DNA from 3 places in the Salipiger sp. PrR002 genome. Region 3 is predicted to be linked to each of the others. Evidence: riboswitches for the same ligand, from Rfam matches in the RefSeq annotation. Region 3 holds a riboswitch; each other region holds the start of a gene.
What was found. Region 3 has a riboswitch for thiamine pyrophosphate ahead of thiC (phosphomethylpyrimidine synthase ThiC). Riboswitches for the same ligand answer to the same signal wherever they lie in the genome.
Positions count from the first base shown of each region.

Region 1 (3,269 bases), on a different contig from region 3:
TCGAGCCTGCGCCGCCCTCGGTTCCGGCTGCCCAATCCCAGCCCACACCAAAGCGCGCCGTCGCGGGCGATGACGTGAGCTGGGAAGAATTCTGACCGGGGGCTTCTTGCGGGTCTCTGCGGCGCTGGGTGACCCGCTTTGATCGCCCCCCGCCCCTTAGAGCTCCGTAGCGTGCCTGACGCCACAGGCAAAAGCGACAGAGGCAGTAGCAGTGGCGCCCAGATCAGCCGATCTGACCGCGATTGGACCCAATCTGACCGCGGTGCAGCAGAAGGTGATCGAGGATGACACAGGCCATCATCGCCTCACCTACCGGCACCGCGCGAATGCCGACGCAGGGATCGTGACGGCCCTTGGTGACGATGTCGGTTTCCTCGCCGCCCACCGTCAGCGTCTTGCGCGGCGTCAGGATCGAAGATGTCGGCTTCACCGCGAAACGCACCACCACGTCCTGCCCGGTGGAAATCCCGCCCAGCACCCCGCCCGCGTGGTTCGAGCTGTAGACCGGCCCATCCGGCCCCATGGTGATCTCGTCGGCATTGGCCGAGCCGGTCAACGCAGCCGCAGCCATACCTTCGCCGATTTCCACGCCCTTCACCGCGTTGATCGACATCATCGCCGCCGCCAGATCGGTGTCGAGCTTGCCGTAAATCGGCGCGCCCAGCCCCGCGGGCACGCCGCGCGCGACCACCTCGATCACCGCGCCGACGCTGTCGCCGGACTTGCGCAGACCGTCGAGATAATCCGCCCAGCCCTCGGCGGTTTCGGCATCGGGGCACCAGAACGGGTTGCGCGCGATCTCCTCCCAGTCAAAGCGCGAGCGGTCGATCGCCTGCGGGCCCATCTGCACCATGTAGCCGGTGATCGACACACCCGGCGCCAACTCGGCCAGCGCCGCCCGCGCCAGACCGCCCGCAGCCACCCGCGCCGCCGTCTCACGCGCCGAAGAGCGCCCGCCGCCGCGATAATCGCGGATGCCGTACTTCTGGTAGTAGGTGATGTCGGCGTGCCCGGGGCGGAACTTGGCCGCGATCTCGGAGTAATCCTTGGACCGCTGGTCGGTGTTCTCGATCATCAACTGAACCGGCGTGCCGGTGGTCTGCCCTTCGAAGACGCCGGAGAGGATTTTCACCGCATCGGGCTCGCGCCGCTGGGTGGTGTATTTGTTCTGCCCCGGCTTGCGCAGGTCCAGCCAGCTCTGCAGCGTGGCTTCGTCGATCTTCACGCCCGGCGGGCAGCCGTCCACCGTCGCGCCTAGCGCCGGGCCGTGGCTTTCGCCCCATGTGGTCACACGGAAGAGATGGCCGAAAGTGTTGAGGCTCATGGGGATGTCTCCTGTGTCGGGCCGCGGGGTCTGCTCGCCAAGCCTGTTAGGCCAGCGCGGCCCCTGTCTCAAGGAATTTCCGCAACAAACAGCGACACAAGACGACACCGGACGACACTGGGCACTGCGCGCAATTCCCTTGTCAGAGGCCCCGACCCCGGCTAGGTCTTGCGCTACCTCGGGGTGCCGCGCGATCCGCGCCGGCTGAGATGCGATCCACGCGAACCCGTTGAACCTGACCCGGTTAGCACCGGCGGAGGGAAGGTCACGGCCCAAGGCCCCACGCGCCCCGGCCCATCTTGCCCTCTCGCCGCAAATTTGGAGGATGCCATGAAGGCCATCAGTTTTGCAGCGGGATGTCTCTTTGCCAGCACGGCGCTGGCGCAAGAGCCCGTTCTGACCGTCTACGCAGGCGATTACGTCGTCTCGGAATGGGGCCCCGGCCCGAAGATCGAAGAGATGTTCGAGGCGCGCTGCGGCTGCGATCTGCAGTTCAAGCCCGGCGACCTGCTGCCCCGCCTGCTGCTCGAAGGTGATCAGACCGAGGCCGATGTGGTCTTTGGCCTCAACACCGATGTGACCAAGAAGGCCCGCGAAAGCGGCCTCTTCGCCCCGCATGGCGTGGACCTCTCGCCGCTCACCCTGCCGATCGACTGGACCGACGACACCTTCCTTCCCTACAACTATGGTGAGACGGCCTTCATCTACGACACCACCCGCCTGTCCGAGCCGCCCACCAGCTTTGCCGAGCTGCTCGACGCGCCGGATGATCTGAAGATCGTCATCCAAGACCCGCGCAGCTCGATCTCGGGCCTCGCGATGGCGCTCTGGGTCGAGGCGGTGTTTGGCGATGAGGCCGAAGATGCCTGGCGCAAGCTGGCGCCGAAGATCCTCACCGTCACCAAGGGCTGGTCGGAAAGCTACGGCCTTTTCACCGATGGCGAGGCCGACATGGTGCTGAGCTACACCACCTCGCCCGCCTATCACATCATCGCCGAAGAGGATTACACCAAGAAGGCGCTGATCTTCCCCGAGGGCAATTATTTCATGGTCGAACTGGCCGCGAAACTTGCCAACACCGATCAGCCCGAGCTGGCTCAGGACTTCATGGATTTCATCCTGACGCCCGAGTTCCAGCAGATGATCGCCACCGGCAATTGGTCCTTCCCCGCCGCCCTGCCGCACGAGGACTGGCCGGAAGGGTTCAAGGAGCTCGAACTGCCGAGCAAGGTTCTGTTCTACTCCGAGGACGAGGCCGCCGCGCTGCGGGATGAGGCGATCGAGGCATGGCGTCGCGGCCTCTCGCAATAATCGCGGCGCTTGCCGCGGGCGGGCTGGTGCTGGCACTGGTGCTGGGCCCGGTCGCGGCGGTGCTGGCGCGGGCTGGTGGCTGGGGCAGCCTTGGCCCCGGCGACTGGCAGGCGCTGCGCTTCACGCTCTGGCAGGCCTGTCTTTCGGCGCTGTTCTCGGTGGCGCTGGCGATCCCGGTCGCTCGCGCGCTGGCACGACGGCGCTTTCCGGGGCGCGGGCTGCTGATCTCGCTTCTGGGTGCGCCGTTCATCCTGCCGACGATCGTGGCGGTGCTGGGGCTGCTGGCGGTCTTTGGCCAGAACGGCATGGTCAACGCGGCCCTGCGGGCGGTCGGACTGCCCGGCTTCAGCATCTACGGCCTGCACGGCGTGGTGCTGGCGCATGTGTTCTTCAACCTGCCGCTGGCGACCCGGCTGCTGCTGCAGGGCTGGCTGGCGATCCCCGCCGAACGCTTTCGCCTCGCCGCCTCGCTGGGGCTGTCGCCATGGGCGATGCTGCGCACCCTCGAGGCGCCCATGGTGCTGCGCATCGCGCCCGGAGCCTTCGCGGTGATCTTCGTGATCTGCCTGTCGAGCTTCGCGGTGGCGCTGACGCTGGGCGGCGGCCCGCGCGCCACCACGGTCGAGCTGGCGAT
Region 1 is NZ_JAAGOU010000028.1:32,533-35,801, reverse strand. Features, by position in the region: gene G0A00_RS20650 (methyl-accepting chemotaxis protein) at 1-95, shown strand, start outside; gene aroC (chorismate synthase) at 224-1,324, opposite strand; TPP riboswitch at 1,494-1,603, shown strand; gene G0A00_RS20640 (thiamine ABC transporter substrate binding subunit) at 1,655-2,635, shown strand; gene G0A00_RS20635 (thiamine/thiamine pyrophosphate ABC transporter permease ThiP) at 2,611-3,269, shown strand, end outside.
Region 1: linked by a shared signal. The riboswitch ahead of G0A00_RS20640 (thiamine ABC transporter substrate binding subunit) and the one ahead of thiC (phosphomethylpyrimidine synthase ThiC) in region 3 are both predicted to bind thiamine pyrophosphate.

Region 2 (3,269 bases), on a different contig from region 3:
CACAAGCTGCGCGCCATGCACGGCGCAAAGGTCGCGGGCACGGGCGATCTGCCGCCGCAGTTCTTTCTCGGGCAGGTCCTTGAGCCGCAGCTGCACCAGTTTGACCCCCTGCGGGACCAGCAGTTCGAGCCGGTTCACATGGCCGGTGATCAGGTAAAAGCGATCGAGCCCCATCATGCCAGATCCGCCATGCCGAAGATCGGCGTCGAGGCCTCGGCCATGTCGCGGCGCGGCATCAGCCCCGCCTCATACGCCAGCCGCCCCGCGTGAACCGCCTGACCAAAAGCCCGCGCCATGCCCACCGGGTCCAGCGCCTTGGCCACGGCGGTGTTCAGCAGCACCGCGTCGAAGCCCATTTCCATCGCCTCCATCGCTTGGCTCGGCGCGCCGATCCCGGCGTCGATGACCAGCGGCACGCCCTTGAAATGCGCCCGCATGCTCCGCAGCGCCTCGCGGTGCCGCAGCCCCTGCCCCGAGCCGATCGGCGCCCCCCAAGGCATCAGCACCTCGCAGCCCGCCTCCAGCAGCTTCTCGCCCACGATCAGATCCTCGGTGGTATAGGGGAACACCTCGAACCCCTCAGCACAGAGGATGCGCGCCGCCTCGACCAGCGCGAAGGGATCGGGCTGCAGCGTGTCGGCATGGCCGATCACCTCGAGCTTGATCCAATTGGTCCCGAAGATCTCGCGCGCCATCTGCGCCGTGGTCACCGCCTCGCGCGCGGTATGACAGCCCGCGGTGTTGGGCAGCAGGCGGCAGCCGGTGCCCGTGAGCAGATCGCGGAACGCAGCGCCGCCCGCCCCCTCGCGCCGCAACGACACGGTGATCACCCCGGCGCCCGAGGCCGACACCGCCTCTGCCAGCACCGCCGGTGAAGGGTATTGCGCCGTGCCCAGCATCAGCCGCGACGGCAGGTCAACGCCATAAAACATCGCTCAGCCCCCCTGCATCGGCGACAGAACTTCGACCTTCGCGCCCTCGCTCAGCGGCGTTGCGGCGCGCAGCCCGCGCGGCACGAAGGCCCCGTCGAGCGCGGTGGCGACACTGCCTGCGTCCACGCCCTGTTCGGCCAGAAGCCCCTCCAGCGTCTTGGCAGTCGTGGCCAGCCTCTGGCCGTTGAGATCAATTTGCATGGGTCTTCTCCCTTTGCGCCACGATCTCATCCGCCAGATCCTCGGCAAGGACCGGCGCCATAAGAAACCCGTGGCGATACATACCGTTGAGATGAATGCGTCCCGGCGTGCGGCGCAGCGCCGGAAGATTGTCGGGGAACGCCGGGCGCAGCCCCGCCCCCGCCGAGATCAGCGCCGCATCGGCAAAGCCGGGGTGCACCGTGTAGGCCGCCGACAGCAGTTCCATCACCGCGCGGGCGGTGACCGGGCCGGGGTCCGCGCTTTCGATCATCGTCGCACCGATCATGTAGCGCCCCGCGGCGCGCGGCACGATGTAGCAGGCAAAGCGCGGGTGCAGCAGCCGAATGGTGCGGGTCAGCCGCACGCCGGGTGCATGAAGCTCCAGCATCTCGCCCCGCACCGCGCGCAGATCGGGCAAACGGTCCCGCGCCGCCATACCCCGGCAATCCACGATGCGCCCCGAGGGCGCGCCGCCATGCCTCCGCACCCCGCGCGCGGCAAGCGCCGCGCGCAGATCCGCCATGGCCGCGCCCGGATCGAGATGCGCCTCTTCGGCAAAGAACAGCCCCGAGGCGAAGCGGCCCGAAAGCTCGGGTTCCAACGTGCCGGGATCGACGAGGGTCTGGCCGGTGGTGGCGCGGGCAAAGCGGGTCAGCTCCGCCCGGTCGCGCGGCGGGGCGAGGACCAGCGTGCCGCTCTGGCGAAAGCTCGCCGTGCGTGCCCGCCACCAGCCAAGCGCCGCCTGTCCGCGCCGGGTGATCTCGGGCGGGGCGCTCTCCCCCTCGCAGAAGGGTGCCAGCATCCCGCCCGCCAGCTTTGAGGCGGGTGGCGGCGCACCCTCGGGCACGATCAGCTCCACCTCAAGGCCGCGCTCGGCCAGCGCCAGCGCGGCGCAAAGCCCCGCTACACCGCCGCCAAGCACAGAAATCCTTTCGTCCATCGCGCGCTCCTCCTCACAAAGCCCCAAACCAAAGGACCCAAGCCAAAGACCCAAAGCCGAGGATGGACGGAGAAAGGGGCCACAGGCCCCGCGCATATGGATGCACAACAGGGCCCGATGGCCCGAAAGGACCACCCCGCGCGTGCTGCTTCGGAGAAGATTGCCCTTCGGTCTTCCTACGCCAGCGTCAACTGGGTCAGGTTCAAAGGGTCGCGTCACCGGGACGCCGCGGCGTCCCTGTCAGCCTCTCAGTCCCCATGGCGGGACTCCCCTGACGTTGGCCCGAGCATAGGCGCTGAGTGCCGCCGGTCAATCACCGAAATACGCCGCCTGTGCCCGGTCATCCGGCGCGGCTGCCTGCGACACAATGGTTCACTTTATCGCCCCGCCGCCTTGTCCTTAGGTCAGCTTGGGTCTAATGCCGGACGTCGGCACAAGACCCTGAGGAGGAGCAGGTCATGCTCGACCAGACCACCATCGCCGACACGCTCGGCCGCCATTACGACCTCGCACCCTCGCTCGAGGCGGCGGAACGGCTTGGCGATCTCTACGCCAGCATGAGCCGCGTCGTGACGCCCGCCGACTGGGCGATCCACGCCCCCTATGTCGAGGCGATCAACCGCCTGAAGAGAGAGCGCAACGCCGTCGTTCTGGCGCATAACTACATGACGCCGCAGATTTATCACGGCATCGCCGATGTCGTGGGCGACAGCCTGCAACTGGCGATCGAGGCCACCAAGGTGAAGGCCGATGTGATCGTGCAATGCGGTGTGCATTTCATGGCCGAGACCTCGAAGATCCTCAGCCCCGAGAAGACCGTGCTGATCCCCGATATGGACGCGGGCTGTTCGCTGGCCGAAAGCATCACCCCCGAGGGAATCGCCGAGATGCGCCGCCGCTATCCGGGCGCGCCGGTGGTCACCTATGTGAACACCTCCGCCGAGGTGAAGGCGGCGTCGGACATCTGCTGCACCTCGTCAAACGCCGCGCAGATCGTCGCCGCGCTCGACGCCGAGACGGTCATCATGACCCCCGACAAATACCTCGCGCAGAACGTCGCCAAGCAGGTGCCGCAAAAAAACATCGTCTGGTACGACGGCTCGTGCATCGTGCACGAACGCTTCACCGCCGCCGAGTTGCGCGACTTCCGCAGCTGGCAGCCCGACACCCGCATCATCGCCCACCCCGAATGCCCG
Region 2 is NZ_JAAGOU010000031.1:7,490-10,758, reverse strand. Features, by position in the region: gene G0A00_RS21285 (thiamine phosphate synthase) at 1-174, opposite strand, end outside; gene G0A00_RS21280 (thiazole synthase) at 174-932, opposite strand; gene thiS (sulfur carrier protein ThiS) at 936-1,133, opposite strand; gene G0A00_RS21270 (FAD-dependent oxidoreductase) at 1,123-2,073, opposite strand; TPP riboswitch at 2,230-2,356, opposite strand; gene nadA (quinolinate synthase NadA) at 2,532-3,269, shown strand, end outside.
Region 2: linked by a shared signal. The riboswitch ahead of G0A00_RS21270 (FAD-dependent oxidoreductase) and the one ahead of thiC (phosphomethylpyrimidine synthase ThiC) in region 3 are both predicted to bind thiamine pyrophosphate.

Region 3 (3,269 bases):
CCGATGCCGCTGGTGATGTGGTCATAACCCGGCGCGATATCCGTGGTGAGCGGCCCGAGCGTGTAGAACGGTGCCTCGCCGCAGGTCTCCAGCTGTTTGTCCATATTGGCCTTGATCTTGTGCATGGCCACATGGCCCGGCCCCTCGATCATCACCTGACACTCGTGCTTCCACGCCACCTGCGTCAGCTCGCCCAGCGTTTCCAGCTCGGCGAACTGCGCCTGATCGTTGGCGTCGGCGATAGATCCGGGGCGCAGCCCGTCACCCAGCGATAAGGACACGTCATAGGCCCGCGCGATCTCGCAGATCTCCTCGAAATGCTCGTAAAGAAAGCTCTCGCGGTGGTGGTGCAGGCACCATTTGGCCATGATCGAGCCGCCGCGGCTGACGATCCCGGTCACCCGGTTCACCGTCATCGGGATCATGTGCAGCCGCACGCCCGCGTGGATGGTGAAGTAATCCACCCCCTGCTCGGCCTGCTCGATCAGCGTGTCGCGGAACACCTCCCACGTCAGGTCTTCGGCGAGGCCGCCGACCTTCTCCAGCGCCTGATAGAGCGGCACCGTGCCGATGGGCACCGGCGCGTTGCGCAAGATCCAGTCGCGGATGTTGTGGATGTTGCGCCCGGTCGACAGGTCCATGACCGTGTCGGCGCCCCAGCGCGTCGCCCAGACCATCTTCTCGACCTCCTCAGCCATCGAGGAGGTCACCGCCGAGTTGCCGATATTGGCGTTGATCTTCACCAGAAAGTTGCGCCCGATGATCATCGGCTCAAGCTCGGGGTGGTTGATGTTGGCGGGGATGATGGCGCGGCCCCGGGCGATCTCATCGCGCACGAACTCCGGCGTCACATGGTCGGGGATCGACGCGCCCCAATCCTGCCCGTCCCGTTCCAGCTGCGCCTTGGCGGCCTTGCGCCCGAGGTTCTCGCGGATGGCGACGAACTCCATCTCCGGCGTGACGATCCCGGCGCGGGCATAGGCCATCTGGGTGACCGCTTTGCCGTCCTTGCCCCGGCGCGGCGCGTGGCGGACCGGAAACTCGGGCACCAGACGCGCGCCTTCGGCAAAGCCGTTGTCCTCGGGCTTCACGTGGCGGCCATCGTAGCTTTCGGTGTCGGCGCGGGTGCGAACCCAGCCCTCGCGCAGGCGCGGCAGACCGCGGTCGATGGCGATCTCGGCACCGGGATCGGTATAGGGGCCGGAGCTGTCATAGACGGTGACCGGCGGCTCACCGGCGGACGGATGCAGGTCGATCTCGCGCATGGGCACGCGGATCTGCGGGTGCAGCGTGCCCTTGTGCCAGACGCGGCGCGAAGCGGGCAGCGGCCCGCAGGTGACTGTTGGGGTCAGGTCTTTCATCGGTCGGAGCCTCCAAGCTCAAAGCGGTGGAGACCCAGTTCCGGTGCGTGAATGGGGTGACATTGCTGCGGCCAAGGCGCGGGTCTGCCCCGCTTGTCCTATCCGCAAGAACCGGGGCGCAGAGCCCCCGGCAACGCCAGTGCACCATCCCTACGCCAGTATGAACTGGATCAGGTTCGTCGGGTCACTGCGCTGCGCGGACGCCAGCAGAATCTCAGCCCCTTGTCGGGACCCCCCGGGTGAGTGGCGCCACCCTGCGGCGAGTCGGGTCGGGCGTCAAGGTGCGGCCTCGGCCCGGCGGAGCGCGGGCGAAGGCGAAGGCGAAGGCGGTCGGAGGCGTATTTGTGGAACAATGAAAGGCGCTGGTCGCGCCCAGCATGCACACGCCCGGAATGCACGAAGGGCGGCGCCGCATGGCACCGCCCCTGTTTTCTTTTGGCAGAGCTGAGGCGTACCTCAGACCGCTTCGAGCGCGGCCTTCACGTCGTCGGGCGCGCCGATGTTGCGCAGCGTGGCCGGGCGGTGGATGCGCTTCACCATGCCCGAGAGCGCCTTGCCCGCGCCAATCTCCCAGAACTCATCCGCGCCCTGCGCGACCATATACTCGACCGACTCGCGCCAGCGCACCGAGCCGGTGACCTGCTCGACCAGCAGCGCGCGGATGCGGGCGGGATCGGTCACGGCCTCGGCGATCACATTGGCCACCAGCGGCACTTTGGGCGCGGTGATATCCACCTGCTCCAGCGCTTCGGCCATGACCTCGGCGGCGGGGGCCATCAGTGCGCAGTGAAAGGGGGCGCTCACCGGCAGCAGCAGCGCGCGTTTGGCACCCTTCTCCTTGGCGATCTCCACGGCGCGTTCGACCGCCGCCTTGTCGCCCGAGATCACCACCTGCGACGGGTCGTTGTCGTTGGCCGCGGCACAGACCTCGCCTTGCGCGGCCTCTTCTGCGACGGCGCGGGCGGTGGCCAGATCGAGGCCCAGCAGCGCCGCCATGGCGCCCTGACCCACCGGCACCGCCTGCTGCATGGCCTTGCCACGGGTGCGCAGCAATTTGGCCGCATCGCCGACGCTCAGCGCGCCTGCGGCGGTCAGCGCCGAATATTCGCCCAGCGAGTGACCCGCGACGAAGCTGGCCGCCCCGATCTCGATGCCCTCTGCCTCGAGCGCGCGCATGGCCGCCAGCGAGGTCGCCATCAGCGCGGGCTGGGCGTTTTCGGTGAGGGTGAGCGTCTCGATGTCGCCGTCCCAGATCAGCGACGAGAGGCTCTCGCCCAGCGCCGCGTCCACCTCGTCGAACACGGCTTTCGCCGCCGGATAGGCCTCGGCCAGCGCCTTGCCCATGCCGATGGTCTGCGCCCCCTGACCGGGGAAGATGAAGGCTCGCGTCATGATCGTCTCTCCTAAGGCTCGCGCGGTCGGGTTCTGGCGCGCTTTGGCGCGCAGTCCTAGCGCCAAGCGCCCCGTCGCGCAACGCCCCCGCTGAGCGCCCCCATAGGCTTCTTCTCTTCAAAAATACGCCGGGGGAGCCGCGCCCCGGCGCGGCGGGGGCAGCGCCCCGGCGCGGCGGGGGCAGCGCCCCCGGCAGTGGCGCCCACCGAAAACTCCCGCACAGCACCTTGGTAAGAGGCGACGTTCCGGCGTAAGAGGGTCGCAGCGGCCTGCCCCCCGCGCCGCGCAACAGGAGAAAGACGCCGCAATGACCCTGCTTCGACGCACCGTTCTCGCCACCGCCGCCGCGCTGGCGCTGATCCCGGCCGCCGCGCTCGCCCAGGACAGCACGGATGCCCCGATCAAGATCGGCGACATCAACCACTACAAGCGCCTTGCAGCCTTCGCCGAGCCCTACCGCAAGGGCATCGAACTGGCGGTCAGCGAAATCAATGCGCGAGGCGGCGTGCTGGGCCG
Region 3 is NZ_JAAGOU010000001.1:111,022-114,290, reverse strand. Features, by position in the region: gene thiC (phosphomethylpyrimidine synthase ThiC) at 1-1,361, opposite strand, end outside; TPP riboswitch at 1,491-1,609, opposite strand; gene fabD (ACP S-malonyltransferase) at 1,818-2,753, opposite strand; gene G0A00_RS00520 (ABC transporter substrate-binding protein) at 3,061-3,269, shown strand, end outside.